2 regions of the Janthinobacterium sp. SUN176 genome follow, and region 1 is predicted to be linked to the other one. Evidence: predicted binding sites of a transcription regulator. Region 1 holds the regulator's gene; the other holds the start of a gene.

What was found. The regulator sigma-54, encoded in region 1, starts transcription at its own class of promoters, with help from an activator protein. The targets are predictions, from matches to a motif close to TGGCANGNAANCTGCTTT.
Region 2: a site for sigma-54 is predicted at 3,060-3,077, ahead of O3299_RS26515 (TorF family putative porin). Genes of this name have one in related genera too.

Annotation. Positions count from the first base shown of each region.
Region 1 covers NZ_JAPWIA010000004.1:95,632-103,197, reverse strand. The annotation lists gene queF (NADPH-dependent 7-cyano-7-deazaguanine reductase QueF) at 1-157, shown strand, start outside; gene O3299_RS23320 (PTS sugar transporter subunit IIA) at 491-973, shown strand; gene hprK (HPr(Ser) kinase/phosphatase) at 1,010-1,945, shown strand; gene rapZ (RNase adapter RapZ) at 2,167-3,030, shown strand; gene O3299_RS23305 (enoyl-CoA hydratase/isomerase family protein) at 3,031-4,116, opposite strand; gene hpf (ribosome hibernation-promoting factor, HPF/YfiA family) at 4,245-4,607, opposite strand; gene O3299_RS23295 (RNA polymerase factor sigma-54) at 4,677-6,155, opposite strand; gene lptB (LPS export ABC transporter ATP-binding protein) at 6,160-6,915, opposite strand; gene lptA (lipopolysaccharide transport periplasmic protein LptA) at 6,915-7,496, opposite strand; gene lptC (LPS export ABC transporter periplasmic protein LptC) at 7,522-7,566, opposite strand, start outside.
Region 2 covers NZ_JAPWIA010000006.1:257,707-265,272, reverse strand. The annotation lists gene O3299_RS26535 (DUF1840 domain-containing protein) at 1-214, opposite strand, end outside; gene O3299_RS26530 (hypothetical protein) at 395-940, opposite strand; gene O3299_RS26525 (YifB family Mg chelatase-like AAA ATPase) at 1,005-2,525, opposite strand; gene O3299_RS26520 (accessory factor UbiK family protein) at 2,640-2,888, opposite strand; gene O3299_RS26515 (TorF family putative porin) at 3,158-3,925, shown strand; gene O3299_RS26510 (P-II family nitrogen regulator) at 3,937-4,275, shown strand; gene O3299_RS26505 (ammonium transporter) at 4,287-5,825, shown strand; gene gshA (glutamate--cysteine ligase) at 6,030-7,328, shown strand; gene gshB (glutathione synthase) at 7,426-7,566, shown strand, end outside.

The DNA.
Region 1 (7,566 bases):
AGAGCGCATCTTTGTCGATATCTTGCGTCAGTGCAAGCCTCAAAAACTGTCCGTGTATGCGCGCTACACGCGCCGCGGCGGCCTCGACATCAATCCCTGGCGCAGCAACTTCAGCACCGGGGCGATGCCGGGCAATCTGCGCAATGCGCGCCAGTAACGCCAAACAACACCCCGCAACCATGCCAACAGGAATGTTGGCTGTGTTTTAAAACAACGTTGCAGTAGTGCCGCAGAGCATGTCAAAGACGCTGAAAAATCGGAAAATCGGCATTCGGCGGCGGAAAAACCGGCGCACTGCGTGTTTTTAATCAAGAAATAGCCGATACACGCCGATGTTATTTTTTTGCTAAAATGATGACCACGTGGGCTGTAGCGCCCACTGCGCCCGCAGCGGGCGTATACTGTTGAGAATTGGCGTTACAGGCCGCCGAAACAGGCCTATAATTCGGCTCGCAAGCCCTCTGCGCATTGCACCATTTCATTGAGTGTCATGACTAATCTTAGCAAAATATTATCCCTCGAAAACGTCCTGCTGGACCTGGAAGTCTCCAGTAAAAAGCGCGCCTTCGAGCAAGCCGGCCTGATCTTCGAAAACAATTACGGCATCGCCCGCTCTACCGTCTCGGACAATCTGTTTGCCCGCGAACGCCTGGGCTCGACCGGCCTGGGTCATGGCGTGGCCGTGCCGCATGGCAGGGTCAAGGGCAGCAAAACCTTGAAAGCGCCCCTGGGCGCCTTCGTGCGCCTGGCCGAGCCGATTCCATTCGAATCGCCCGATGGCAAGCCCGTCAATCTGCTGTTTTTCCTGCTGATTCCAGATCATGTCACCCAGCAACATCTGGAAATCCTGTCGGAAATCGCCGAAATGTTTTCCGACGACGCCTTCCGCACGGCATTGGCCACGGATCCGGAACCGAAATCCGTGCATTCGCGCATCGTCAATTGGCAACCCAGTCTGCAAGCGGCAGGTTAAACTTCAGGTATTCCTCCACTCCTGAAGAAGACTGCCATGTTGCAAACGCCGCTGACGATACAACGCCTGTACGACGATAATCGTGAAAGTCTGCAACTGGGCTGGTTCGCCGGCTTCCCCGGCGGCGAGCGCCTGATCTCGGGCGACGTCTCGTCGGCCGCCGACCAGGTGGGCCACTTGAACCTGATCCATCCGGGCCGCATCCAGGTCTTCGGCCACCAGGAAATTAACTATTACCAACGCCTGAAGGTCAACACGCGCACCCACGTGATCGGCGAACTGATCGCCGGCGGTCCGCCCGCGCTGATCATCGCCCAAGGACTGGAAACGCCGCCCGACATCCTCGCCATCTGCGACGAACAAAACATTCCCCTGTTCTCCACCCCGCTGCCGGCCGCGCAAGTGATCGACTTCCTGCGCGTCTACCTGTCGAAAAAACTGGCGCAGCGCATCATCATGCATGGCGTGTTCATGGACGTGCTGGGCGTGGGCGTGCTGATCACGGGCGACTCGGGCCTGGGCAAGAGCGAGCTGGGGCTGGAACTGATCTCGCGCAGCCACGGCCTGGTGGCCGACGACGCCGTCGAATTCTCGCGCATCGCGCCCAACATGATCGAAGGCCGCTGCCCGCCCCTGCTGCAAAACCTGCTGGAAGTGCGGGGACTGGGCTTGCTCGATATCAAGGCCATCTTTGGCGAAACGGCCGTACGCCGCAAGATGCGCCTGAAGCTGATCGTGCACCTCGTGCGCCGCAACGCGCTGGAAGAAGAAGTCGAGCGCCTGCCTTTCCTGTTCCCCACGGAAGACGTGCTGGGCTTGCCCGTGCGCAAGGTCGTCATCCCCGTCGCCGCCGGCCGCAACATCGCCGTGCTGCTGGAAGCGGCCGTGCGCAATACGATTTTGCAACTGCGCGGCATCGATACCTTGCAGGAGTTCATGGAACGGCAACGACTCGCCATGAGTGGCGATTAATGTTGCCAAGGAGTTCACCCTTGCAAGGGCGAACCGTTGCGCAGGCACGCAGCAGTGCTGCGTGAATTCCCTGCTGCACCAGAGATTAGCAATGAGTGGTGACTAGCGTTGCAAGAAGCACGCCCTCTTTTGTTTAACCAATACTACAGTCGAAATTGCAATAATTTGTAAAGATAGTTGCCTTGGGAGCGGAGCGCCGGTCTTTATTGTATGATCGGGTTATGCATATCGTCCTTATCACCGGAATATCCGGCTCCGGTAAATCCGTCGCGCTCAATGTGCTGGAAGATACCGGTTACTATTGTGTCGACAACCTGCCACCGGCCTTGCTGCCCAGCCTGGTGCAGACCCTGCTCGACGAAGGTACACCGCAACTGGCCGTCGCCGTCGATGCGCGCAGCGCCGAGTCGCTGACCAGCCTGCCGCACAATGTGGCCCTGCTGCGCGACCAGGGGCACGACGTCAAGGTCATGTTCCTGACAGCCACCACGCATTCGCTGGTGGCGCGCTTCTCGGAAACGCGGCGCAGCCATCCGCTGTCGCACGAATTGCGTCCGAACCAGAATCCGGCCAGCCGCCGCACCCTGATCGAGTGCATTTCGGAAGAGCGCGAACGCCTGTCGACCATCGAACAGCTGGGCCATGTGATCGACACGTCGGAACTGAGCGCCAACAAGCTGCGTGCCTGGATCAAGGATATCGTCGCCTCCGAACGCGCGCCGCTGACCCTGTTCTTCGAATCGTTCGCCTTCAAGCTGGGCGTGCCGCTGGACGCCGATTTCGTCTTCGACGTGCGGGCCTTGCCGAATCCCTATTACGACCTCGCCTTGCGCCCCCTCGACGGACGCGACGCGCCCGTGATCGCCTTCCTCGACGCGCAGCCCAGCGCGCTGGAACTGCTGGCCGACATCCGCGCCTTCATCGAGAAATGGTTGCCATCATTCAAGTCCGACAACCGCAGCTACCTGACGGTGGCCCTCGGTTGCACGGGCGGCCAGCACCGCTCCGTGTACATGGCGGAGCGGCTGGCGCAATATTTCGGCCCCAACGAGCGCGTGGTACTGCGCCACCGCGAGCGCAGCTAGTTAATCGAGGTGGCGCAGCGGATGCGCAGCGGCCGGCCAGACGGGGGCAAAGAAGCGCGCCACCATGGCCGCGTCGACTTCGTCCAGGCTGGCGGGGTTCCAGCGAGGGGCATTGTCCTTGTCGACCACCAGCGCGCGCACGCCCTCGAGCACTTCGCCATGTTCGAAATTATGGCGTACCACCGTGCGCTCCAGGCGCAGGCAATCGGCCACGCCCAGGTGGGCGCCCCGCTGCAGCAATTCCAGGGTCACCGACATCATCAAGGGCGAACGCAAGCGCATGGCCGCCAGCGCCTTGGCGGCGAACGCACTGTCGTCCTGCGCCAGCGAGGCCATGATGGCCGCAACGGAGCCGGCGCTGAAATGGCGGTCCAGCGCCGCGCGCGCCGTGGCCAGGGGGGATACCCCCGCCTCGGCCTGGAATGGCGCCGCCAGCGCCTTGATGGCCACAGGCAAGGCCTCGCCCGGCGTCGATTCAAACAGGTCCAGCAGCGCCCCCATCTGCGCTTCGGGCAGGTAGACATCGGCCAGGCCCGTGTACAGGGCGTCGGCCGCGTTGATCGTCAAGCCCGTCAAGCCCAGGTACAGGCCCAGCTGGCCGGCCAGGCGGGACAGGAAATAACTGCCGCCCACGTCCGGGAACAGGCCGATATTGACTTCCGGCATGGCCATGCGCGTGCGGCCCGTCACGATGCGCAAGCGGTTGCCTGGCCCGGCTTGCGCCACGCCCATGCCGCCGCCCATCACCACGCCATCCATCACGGCGATATACGGTTTCGGGTAGAAATGAATTAAATGATTTAAAGCATATTCTTCCGTAAAGAAATCTTCCAGCAGGGCGCTGCCGCCTTGCGGCGTGGCCAGACCCGCATCGTAAAAGAAACGGATGTCGCCGCCGGCGCACAGGGCTTTGTCGCTGCTGGAGCGGATCACGACGGCGTCCACCTGCGGATCGTCGCGCCAGGCCAGCAGGGCCGCGCTCAGGGCGCGCACCATCTCCAGCGACAGGGAATTCAAGGCTTTCGGACGGTCGAGCACGATGTGCCCGGTGCGGTTGCGGATGGAAGTCTGGACGAAGTCGCTCATGGCAGGCAGGAAAGAAGTGAAAGTGCGAATATTCTAATGCCTGCGCGGGGAACATTGCGTTCCGCTGGGCGCAAAAAAGGGCGCAATGTGCGCCCTTAGTTGATCACAACTGCTGGAAGCGGGTGGCCTTAGACGGCGACGACGGCTTCTTCCTCGGAGTTGTCTGGCAGATGCTTGATCGCCTCTTTACCGTGCCCTTGCACTTTGGTTTTGTATTTCATCACTTGCCTATCGAGCTTGTCGATCAGCGTATCGATCGCGGCGTACAGGTCGTGCGCCAAGCTTTCCACATAGACAGTCTTGCCGCTCAAACGCAGGTTGACTTCAGCCTTTTGACGTTTTTCTTTCTCTTTGAGGTTATCCACGGTCAGAATCACGGCGATATCGATGACTTGATCGAAATGACGTTTCACGCGCTCCAGCTTCGTTTGTACGTATTCACGGATGGCTGGTGTCACTTCGAGATGATGTCCGCTGATGGTGAGATTCATACACACTCCTAAAGATGATCGGGTTCGTGCGGTCCATCCTATCCGGCCCGCAGAGGAACCGAAAAAAACTTACAAACACTTACGCAGGCTCACTGGCGGAATTTTTAATGCTTCCCGGTATTTGGCAACAGTACGTCGCGCAATCACCATGCCTTGTTCCCCCAGCATGTCCGCAATCTTACTGTCGGATAAAGGATTTTTAGGGTCTTCTGCTCCTGTCAGTTGCACGATCAATGCCCGTATCGCCGTCGATGACGCTTCGCCCCCCGCTTCGGTGGCGACGTGGCTACCAAAGAAATATTTCAACTCGAACATGCCGTGCGGGGTCAGCATGTACTTTTGAGTTGTTACCCGCGAGATAGTACTCTCGTGTAAACCCAGTGTATCAGCTATTTCACGGAGCACAAGGGGGCGCATGGCAACGGCCCCATGCGAGAAAAAGTTCTTTTGTCTTTCTACTATCGCCTGCGCCACGCGCAGGATCGTGTCGAAGCGCTGGCGCATATTCTTGATCAGCCACTTGGCTTCCTGCAACTGTGCGCCCATGGCGCCCTCCCCCTTGCCCTGCTTGAGCAAGTTGGCGTACATGGCGTTGACGCGCAGGCGCGGCATGACGTCGTTGTTCAAGGTCACTTGCCAGCCATTGCGCGCGCGCTTGACGACGACGTCGGGCACCACGTAATCGGACACGTCCGAGGCGAACACGGCGCCCGGATGCGGATTGCACTGGCGAATCACCGTCTGCGCTTCGCGCAAGTCTTCATCGTCGCAATCGAGGGCTTTTTTCAGCTTGTTGAAATCGCGCTGGGCAAACCAGGCCAGGTGCTTTTCCACGATGACGAGGGCCATGCGCCGCGTCACCATGGCGATGTGTGGCAAGCGCTTGATTTGCAGGGCCAGGCATTCGGACGCGTTGCGCGCGCCCACGCCCGGCGGATCGAAACTTTGCAGCAGCGACAAGGCCGTGCGCATCTCGTCGGCGTCGATTTCCAGCTCTTCCGGCAGGCGCGCCAGGATGTCGTCGAGCGACTCTTCCAGGTAGCCATTGTCGTCGAGCGCGTCGATGATCAGCTCGACCAGCGCGCGGTCGCGCAATTCGAGCACCGTCACGCGCATCTGCTCCATCAGGTGTTCGCGCAGAGTGCAGTGATGGGCCTCCAATTGCGGACGCGAATCTTCGTCGTCGGGCGCCTTGCCCCGGCTCGCCTCACTCCAGTCGCTGTCGCCGCCATCCGCGGCGGCCGGGCTGTCGCCCCCCTCGCCGTCAAACGCTTCCGCTTCGGCCGGCGCTGCGGGCGCCTCCTGGCCTGGCGGCTGGGGCGGCGCTTCGGCCGGTGCGGCCGTGGAGCTCAAGGCCCCGTCGGACAGCAGGCGCAGCGAGCGGTCGAGCGGATCATCGAGGCGTTCGAGCAAGGGATTGTCCGTCAGCAATTGCTCGAGTTCCTGGTGCAATTCCAGGGTAGACAATTGCAACAGGCGTATCGATTGCTGCAACTGCGGCGTCAGTGCCAGGTGCTGCGAAGTGCGCAGCTGCAATGATTGTTTCATTGGCTTACATGCGGAAGTGTTCGCCCAGATAGACCCGGCGTACCGACTCGTTCGCAATGATGTCGTCGGGGCGTCCCGACGCCAGCACCGAGCCCTGGTTGATGATGTAGGCGCGGTCGCAAATACCCAGCGTCTCACGCACATTATGATCGGTAATCAGCACGCCGATATTGCGCTCCTTCAAGAAACGCACGATGCGCTGGATCTCGATCACGGCGATCGGATCGACGCCGGCGAACGGCTCGTCGAGCAGCACGAAACGGGGATCGGTGGCCAGCGCGCGGGCGATTTCCACGCGGCGGCGTTCGCCACCGGACAGGGACAGCGCCTGGTTCTCGCGCAGCTTTTCAATCTGCAAGTCGGCCAGCAATTTATCCAGCCGCTCCTCGATCTCGGCCTTCGTCAGCGGACGGCCTTCGACGGTCTGGATTTCCAGCACGGCGCGGATATTGTCTTCCACCGTCAGCTTGCGGAAAACGGACGCTTCCTGCGGCAGGTAGGACAGGCCCATCTGCGCACGGCGGTGGATCGGCAGGCTGGAGATATCCACGCCGCTGATATCGATGCTGCCACCATCGGACGGCACCAGGCCGACGATCATGTAGAACGAGGTGGTCTTGCCGGCGCCGTTCGGGCCCAGCAAGCCCACCACTTCGCCGCATTCGACTTGCAGCGAAACATCATGCACGACTTGCCGCTTGCCATAGGTTTTTTGCAGCCCGCGAACGATCAGGGTGCTGCCGCAACGTGTATTTTCCATTATTTCTTTCCTGGCGCGGGCGTGGCCGGCGCTTTCTCCGCTGCCGGCGCCTTGGTCTTCGGCTGGATCACCATGCGCACGCTGCCGCCATCGGCGGTGCTGGTGCCGCTGTTGGAATTTTCCATCGCAAATTCTTCCTTGCGGCTGTCATACGAGATGAAAGCGCCATTGGCCACATCGGTGACTTTCGCGCCTTCCAGGCGCGTCAGCTTGGCTCTGGAAAACAGTTTCACCACTTCCGTCTTGTTGTCGTATTCCACGCGCTCCGCTTCGCCTTCGACCCACAGGTCGCCCGCGCCATCACGCTTCTGGCGGAAGGTCGCAAGCTTGCCGGGATCGGCCCAGAAGGTGATGAACTGGTAGCCTTGCGGGTCTTCCGTGATCAGGGCCCGGCCCGCCTTCATGGTCAGGGTACCCTTGACCAGCACGACGTCGCCCGTCAGGGTGCGCACCTGCTTGACGTCATCGACGTGGCCGCTGCGTGCCGTGATGACGGCTTCCTTCTCGGAATCGGCCTTCTCGGCATGCGCCGCGCCCATGATGGCCAGCGAAAATACGGTCAACAGCAAGATGTTCTTCATAGTATGGTTTCCTTGTTTCATTCTGTCATTTTGCCGCCGCGGCCGGGCGCGGTTTCGGCGGGAGGACCAT
Region 2 (7,566 bases), on a different contig from region 1:
TTTCCGGCGTATGCGCATCGTGTTCGATGTCATTTTCCGGATGCAGTTTGCTTTCCGCGACTTCTTTTTCCAGCAGGGCCAGGGCATCGCCCGCTTCCGCTGGCGTGATGACGCCGCGCGTGGGGTTCTTGTGCAGGATGTCGAGGATGCGCTGGGCATGCTCCTGGTACATCAGCACTTCTGGGGAGGATTTGGATTTGAATGAGATCAACATAAGCGCTTTCTGAAACTTGTTGTTAGTGTTGAAACAATATCACGACTTGAAATGTCGCACAGGCCGTCCGATTGCCCGGATTGCACATTTGCAAGCCGGATAGGGCCATCTGTTGGACAACGCACGTATTTACAAGAGCGTGTTTACCGTGAAAACATCCGTTTAAGCGATCGTTAAGTCTCAATCCAGTTTCACCGAGTCCATGAACGTGTCGATGGTGTCACGCGACAGCTTGCTTTCTTCACCGAGTATGATGATCTGGAAGATGCGTTTGTCCTGCGCCACAAAACGGCCGACCAGCAGGACGGGCTTGCCCTGCTGCGTCCCCGTCGCTTCGACGCTCAGCGCGCTGCGTTGATGGCTACCGGCCGCCGTGCTGCTGGCCGTCGATGCGGATTTCTCGCTGCGCACGACACCATTGATATTTTTCAACAGGGCTGTCTGCATGGCGGGCAGGGCCGTTTGTGCCTGTTCCGCACTGTCGAGCATGGCACTGCCGATGGCGAAGGTATTGCCATCGACCTCGCTGGCCGTCATGGTCAGGCTGACTTTCTTGCCGTCGAGATCGATCTCGCGCGTCAGCACGGCCGGCTTGCCCGGAAACAGGGCCGTAAACTGGGCGTCGGGGCTGCGATAGTCGCGCCAGTCGAATTTCGGACTGCAGGCGGACAGGATGCTGGCGGCCGCGAGCGTAGCCAGAAAGAGGGCAAGTGATGTTTTTTTCATCAGCAGATGGTAGCAGCGCTGCCAATCACGCGCAATCGTGCACGTGTAGGGTTCACCGCTTGCCTTATATCTCGCGCAGTACGCGCCGGTACTGGATCGCTTCGGCAACATGCGGTTGCGTGATGGCGGGGCTGCCCGCCAAGTCCGCGATACTGCGCGACACGCGCAGCACCCGGTGGTAGGTGCGCGCCGACCAGTGCAGGCGCGTCATGGCGCCATGTAACAACTGTTCGCCATGTGGTTCCAGGCGACAATGTTGTTCGATTTCCGTGTTGCTCAGCTGCTGGTTCGCCTTTCCCTGGCGTACCAGCTGCAAGGCATAGGCTGCCGCTACCCGCGCGGCGATCGCTTGCGTACTTTCGCCGGCGCCTGCACGTCGCCCCAGCGCCGCGGGCGGCATGGCGGCCACTTCAATCTGCAGGTCGATACGGTCGAGCAGCGGGCCCGACAGACGATTGTGATAGCGCAATACGGCGTCTGGCGTGCAGCGGCAACGGCCGGAAGCGTGCCCCAGATAGCCGCACGGGCAGGGATTCATGGCGGCAATCAATTGAAAACGGGCAGGAAACTCGGCCTGGCGTGCCGCGCGTGAAATGCTGATCACGCCCGATTCCATGGGCTGGCGCAGCACGTCGAGCACCCGGCGGTGGAATTCGGCAATTTCATCGAGAAACAGCACGCCGCAGTGGGCCAGCGAGATTTCTCCCGGGCGCGGCACGTTGCCGCCGCCCACCAGGGCTACGCCGGACGCCGTCTGGTGCGGGGCGCGGTAGGGCCGCCGTTTCCAATGCTCCACCTTGAAGTGGCTGCCCAGCGAATGCACGGCCGCCGATTCCAGCGCCTCTTCATCGCTCATGGGCGGCAGCACGCCAGGGAAGCGGCTGGCCAGCATGGTCTTGCCTGCGCCCGGTGGTCCCACCATCAGGATGTTGTGACCGCCCGCTGCCGCCACTTCCAGTGCGCGTCGTGCCTGCAGCTGCCCTTGCACGTCGGCAAAGTCGGGATAGGGAAAAGCGTGCGGTGCCAGCACGGGCTGGTGGCGTTGCAGGGCAGTCTGGCTGGCGTGCCTGGCAAAATGCGCACAGACCTCGAGCAGGCTGTGGGCGGGATAGATGCAGGCATCGCTGACGAGAGCCGCCTCGTCCGCGTTCGCCTGCGGCAGGATGAAGGCGCGTGGCGTGCCCGACTGGCTGCGCTGCATGGCAAAGGTCATGGCCAGGGCGCCGCGGATGGGACGCAACTGGCCAGACAGCGACAGTTCGCCCGCGAATTCATAGTGCTGTAATTGGTCGCCCGGCAACTGGCCGGAGGCAGCCAGGATGCCCAGTGCGATGGGCAAGTCGAAGCGGCCCGATTCCTTGGGCAAGTCTGCCGGCGCCAGATTGGCCGTGATGCGCCGCGCCGGCATCTCGAAGCCGCAGTTTTGCAACGCGGCACGCACACGGTCGCGCGACTCCTTCACTTCCGTATCCGGCAGGCCGACAATCGTAAACGAAGGCAAGCCATTGGCAAGGTGGACTTCGACACTTACCTCGGGCGCCTCCATGCCGGCCAGGGCGCGGCTTTTCAGGACGGCCAGGCTCATCAGACTCCCCTGTAGCGCGGACGCGGGCAGGATCAGTCTAGCGCTTGAAAAGGTGTGAGGCTTGAGGTATGCCAGCAAGGTCGCCGATTACGGCGCCCTGCGTGCAGCAGCGGTTCAGGCTTTTGGATCGTTCAGGCGCGTTTCCAGTTCGATCAGACGCAATTCCAGTGCATCCAGTTTGGCACGGGTCTTGGCCAGCACTTGCGCCTGGATATCGAATTCCTCGCGCGTGACGAGATCGAGGCGGGCGAAGCCCTGGGTCATCATCGATTTCACATTTTTCTCGATATCCTTGGCCGGCGAGTTTTCGATGGCTTGATGGATCTTGCCCTGCAAGTCGTTAAAGAAGGTATTCATGTCCATGGTCAGTCCTTTTATGGTGCGGCCTGTGCATCGCACCATTGCGGTGCACAGCAGCGTTAATCTGGTGCGAAACTGGGCGCTTCATTGTGCTTCAGCAGTCCGTTGCCGCATTCCTGGCCGTGTGCAGGGTATGTATGGACGGAAATGCACCTGTCAAGGTGGCAATAGAGCTGGCACGTATTCTGCTAAAGAAGGTATGAACGCTTTGTGATCTCCAGCCAAGATTTTAAACCTCAACCGCTTTAAAAGTTCAATAAAAGGGAATCGCCATGAAGAATCTGTCCAAGAACATGACTTTAGCTGCAGCGTTGACGCTGGCCATGACCGCCTTGTGCGGTAGCGCCATGGCCCAGGATGCAGTGGCGGCGCCTGCTGTGGCCGAAGCGGTACCTGATAACGTGGTGAGCTACAACGTGGCGCTGACCAGCGATTACCGTTACCGCGGCATCTCGCAAAGCCGCTTGAACCCGGCCATCAGCGGCGGTGCCGACTATACCCATAACCCGACGGGCCTGTATGTGGGCACCTGGCTGTCGAGCATCAAATGGATCAAGGACGGCGGCGGCGATACCAATCTGGAATGGGATATCTACGGCGGCAAGCGGGGCGAGATCAGCAAGGATTTTACCTATGACGTGGGCGGCCTGTACTACTTCTACCCATCGAATGGACTGAGCACCAATGCCAACACCTTCGAGCTGTACGGCCAGCTGGGTTATGGCCCCGCGTACATCAAGTACTCGCATTCGACCACCAATCTGTTCGGCGTGGCCGACAGCAAGAACAGCGGCTACCTCGACGTGGGCGCCAACGTCGAGGTGCACGACGGTTACATCTTGAATCTGCACGCCGGGCGCCAGAAGGTAGAACACAACGATTCCCTCAGCTACAGCGATTACAAGATCGGCGTGACCAAGGACTTCGGCATGGCGACCGTTGCCCTGGCGGTCGTCAAGGCCAATATCGTATCGCTGGCACCGAATGGCAAGAATCTGGCGAAATCCGGTCTCGTGCTGACCGTATCGAAAACCTTTTAAGCGAGACAGCCATGAAAATGATTACTGCAATCATTAAACCGTTCAAACTGGACGAAGTACGCGAAGCTTTGTCGGCTATCAATGTGCAAGGCATTACCGTCACGGAAGTCAAGGGTTTCGGCCGCCAGAAAGGTCACACGGAACTCTACCGTGGCGCCGAGTATGTCGTTGATTTCTTGCCAAAAACCAAGATTGAAGCGGCCGTCGATGACGCCATTGTCGACCAGGCCATCGAAGCGATCGAAGGCGCCGCGCGTACCGGTAAAATCGGTGATGGCAAGATTTTCGTCTACAACCTGGAACAGGTCATCCGCATCCGTACCGGTGAAACCGGCAACGAAGCGCTCTAAGGGGAATATTGATGCATAAAAATATAACAAAATTGCTAGCCGGGATAGCCTGTCTGTGTGCGTTTGGCGTCGCCACGCCGAGCTTTGCCGATGCGCCCGCCAAGACGGAGGCGGCCACGACCGCGGCCGTTGCCGCCCCGGCTGTGACGCCCGTGCCTGACGCAGCCGCTCCGGCTGCCGCCGCTCCAGCCCCGGCCGCTGCCGCGCCAGCCGCCGCGCCCGTTGCCAACAAGGGCGACACCAGTTTCATGATGATCAGCACCTTGCTGGTGATCTTGATGACGATCCCCGGCCTGGCCCTGTTCTACGGCGGCCTGGTGCGCTCGAAAAACATGCTGTCGGTGCTGATGCAAGTGTTCATGGTGTTCGCGCTGGTCATCGTCCTGTGGTGCATCTACGGCTACTCGATTGCCTTCACGGAAAAAACCGCCTTCTTCGGTGGCTTCGACCGCCTGTTCCTGAACGGCATCTGGGATCCGGCCAAGGGCACGTTTGCCGCCGCCGCCACCTTCAGCAAGGGTGTCGTCATTCCCGAGTTCGTCTTCGTCGCTTTCCAGGGCACGTTTGCCGCCATCACCTGCGCGCTGATCGTCGGCGCCTTTGCCGAGCGCGCCAAGTTTGCCGCCGTGCTGGCCTTCGTCGTGCTGTGGTTCACGTTCGCCTACCTGCCAGCGGCCCACATGGTGTGGTTCTGGACCGGTCCGGACCTGATCACCAACGCCGCCACCTCGGCCAGCGAAGCCCTGAAGGCGGGCTGGATCTGGCAAAAAGGCGCGCTGGACTTCGCCGGCGGCACCGTGGTGCACATCAACGCCGCTGTCGCCGGCCTGGTGGGGGCCATCATGATCGGCAAGCGCGTCGGTTACGGCCGCGAATCGATGGCGCCGCACTCGCTGACGATGACCATGATCGGCGCGTCGCTGCTGTGGGTGGGCTGGTTCGGTTTCAATGCCGGTTCCTCGCTGGAAGCAGGCGACGTGGCGGCTTTGGCTTTCGTCAATACCTTGCTGGCAACGGCCGCCGCCACCCTGTCGTGGGTGTTTGGCGAATGGATTTCCAAGGGCAAGCCTTCCATGCTCGGTGGCGCGTCCGGCGCCGTGGCCGGCCTGGTGGCGATCACCCCGGCGGCCGGCTTTGTCGGCCCGATGGGCGGCCTGGTCATCGGCTTGCTGGCCGGTGTCGTCTGCCTGTGGGGCGTGAATGGCCTGAAACGCCTGATCGGCGCCGACGATTCGCTCGACGTATTCGGCGTGCATGGCGTGGGCGGTATCCTGGGCGCCTTGCTGACGGGTGTGTTTGCTGCACCACAACTGGGCGGCCAGGGCATCTTCGACTATGTCACCAACAAGATGTCGGCGGATCCGTACTCGATCGGCCACCAGGTGTGGGTGCAGGCGCAAGCGGTCGGCACCACCATCGTCTGGTCGGCCCTGGTTTCCCTCGTTGCCTATAAACTGGTCGACATCGTCATCGGCCTGCGCGTACCGGAAGAAGAAGAGCGCGAAGGCCTCGATATCACCAGCCACGGCGAGCAAGCGTATCATGGCTAAATAGCAATTATCTGGCATGCCAGCGCCCCGGCGCGGCATGTCCTGCTGGAAAAGGCGCCTCATTGAGGTGCCTTTTTTTCGTTGTGGGAATGGAAAAGGTCTTTAAAACAAGGCTTTTGCCCCGATTTGGGGTACTTACACGGTAATATAGTCGGCAGTTCTGTGTGCTTTTTTGAATACTGCACATAATTTAAGGATGTAACTATGGTTCCCCATCTCGTCACGGCCCTGACCGGACCGCTGCTCGACCTCGAAAAAAAGATTCTGGCCGCGACGCCGGCCATTGAGCGCTGGTTTCGCATGGAGTGGCAAGAGCACACGCCGCCCTTCTATTGCTCGGTAGACTTGCGTAATGCGGGCTACAAGCTGGCGCCCGTCGATACCAATCTGTTCCCTGGCGGTTTCCACAACCTGGCGACGGAAATGCTGCCCTTGTCCGTGCAGGCGGCCATGGCCGCCATCGACAAGTATTGCCCGGATGCCCGCAACCTGCTGATCGTGCCGGAATTGCACAACACCACGCCGCAATACCTGCAGAACGTGGCGCGATTGATGCAGATATTCCGCCAGACGGGGCTGCACGTGCGCTTCGGCTCGTGGTCGCCCGACATCACCCAGCCGACACCGTTGGCGTTGCCAGATGGCAACATGCTCGTCATCGAGCCCCTCGTGCGCCTGAACAATGGCCGCCGCCTGGGCTTGAAGGATTTCGACCCGTGCACGATTCTTCTGAATAACGACTTGTCGGACGGCATTCCCGATATCTTGCAAAATATTCATGAGCAAAGCCTGCTGCCGCCCTTGCATGCGGGCTGGGCCTTGCGCCGCAAGAGCAACCACTACACGGCCTACGATGAAGTGGTGAAAAAATTCGGCAAGATGATCGATGTCGACCCGTGGATGCTCAACCCCTTCCACGCCAAGTGCAGCGACGTGAACTTCCAGGAAGGCGAGGGCGAAGATGCGCTGGCCGCCAGCGTCGACGTGCTGCTGGCCAAGATCCGCAAGAAATACAAGGAATACGGCATCAAGGAAAAGCCCTTCGTCATCGTCAAGCCCGATGCGGGCACGTATGGCACGGGCATCATGACGGTGCGCGACGCCAGCGAAGTGCGTGACCTGTCGCGCAAGCAGCGCGACAAGATGTCCATTGTCAAGGACGGCAAGGTTGTCACCGATGTCATCATCCAGGAAGGCGTGCCGACCTTTGAAAGCATCAAGGATGCCGTGGCCGAGCCGGTCGTGTACATGATCGACCGCTATGTGGTGGGCGGTTTCTACCGCGTGCACGCGGAAAAGGGCGTGGACCAGAACCTGAACGCGCCCGGCTCGCAGTACGTGCCGCTGGCATTTGCCCAGCAGCATGCCGTGCCGGACTTGAAGGCCAAGCCGGGCACGGCCGCGCCGAACCGCTTCTATGTGTATGGCGTGGTGGCGCGCCTGGCCTTGCTGGCCGCGTCGCTGGAAATGGAGCGCACGGACCCGAATCCCGAGGTGTATTGATCCATCCCTGCGGCTTGCCGGGCGCGGTGACTACCGCGCCCGGCGATCTCGGCTAGAATCAAGCATTCCTTATCCAGGCTCCCCGATTGGACGCACCATGAAAATTGCATTCCTTGCCGACCCGCTGGCAGGCTTCAAGACTTACAAAGATTCCACCTTCGCCATGATGCGCGAGGCGGCCAAACGCGGCCACGCCGTGTACGCCTTCGAACAGAAGGACATGGCGCTGGAAGAGGGC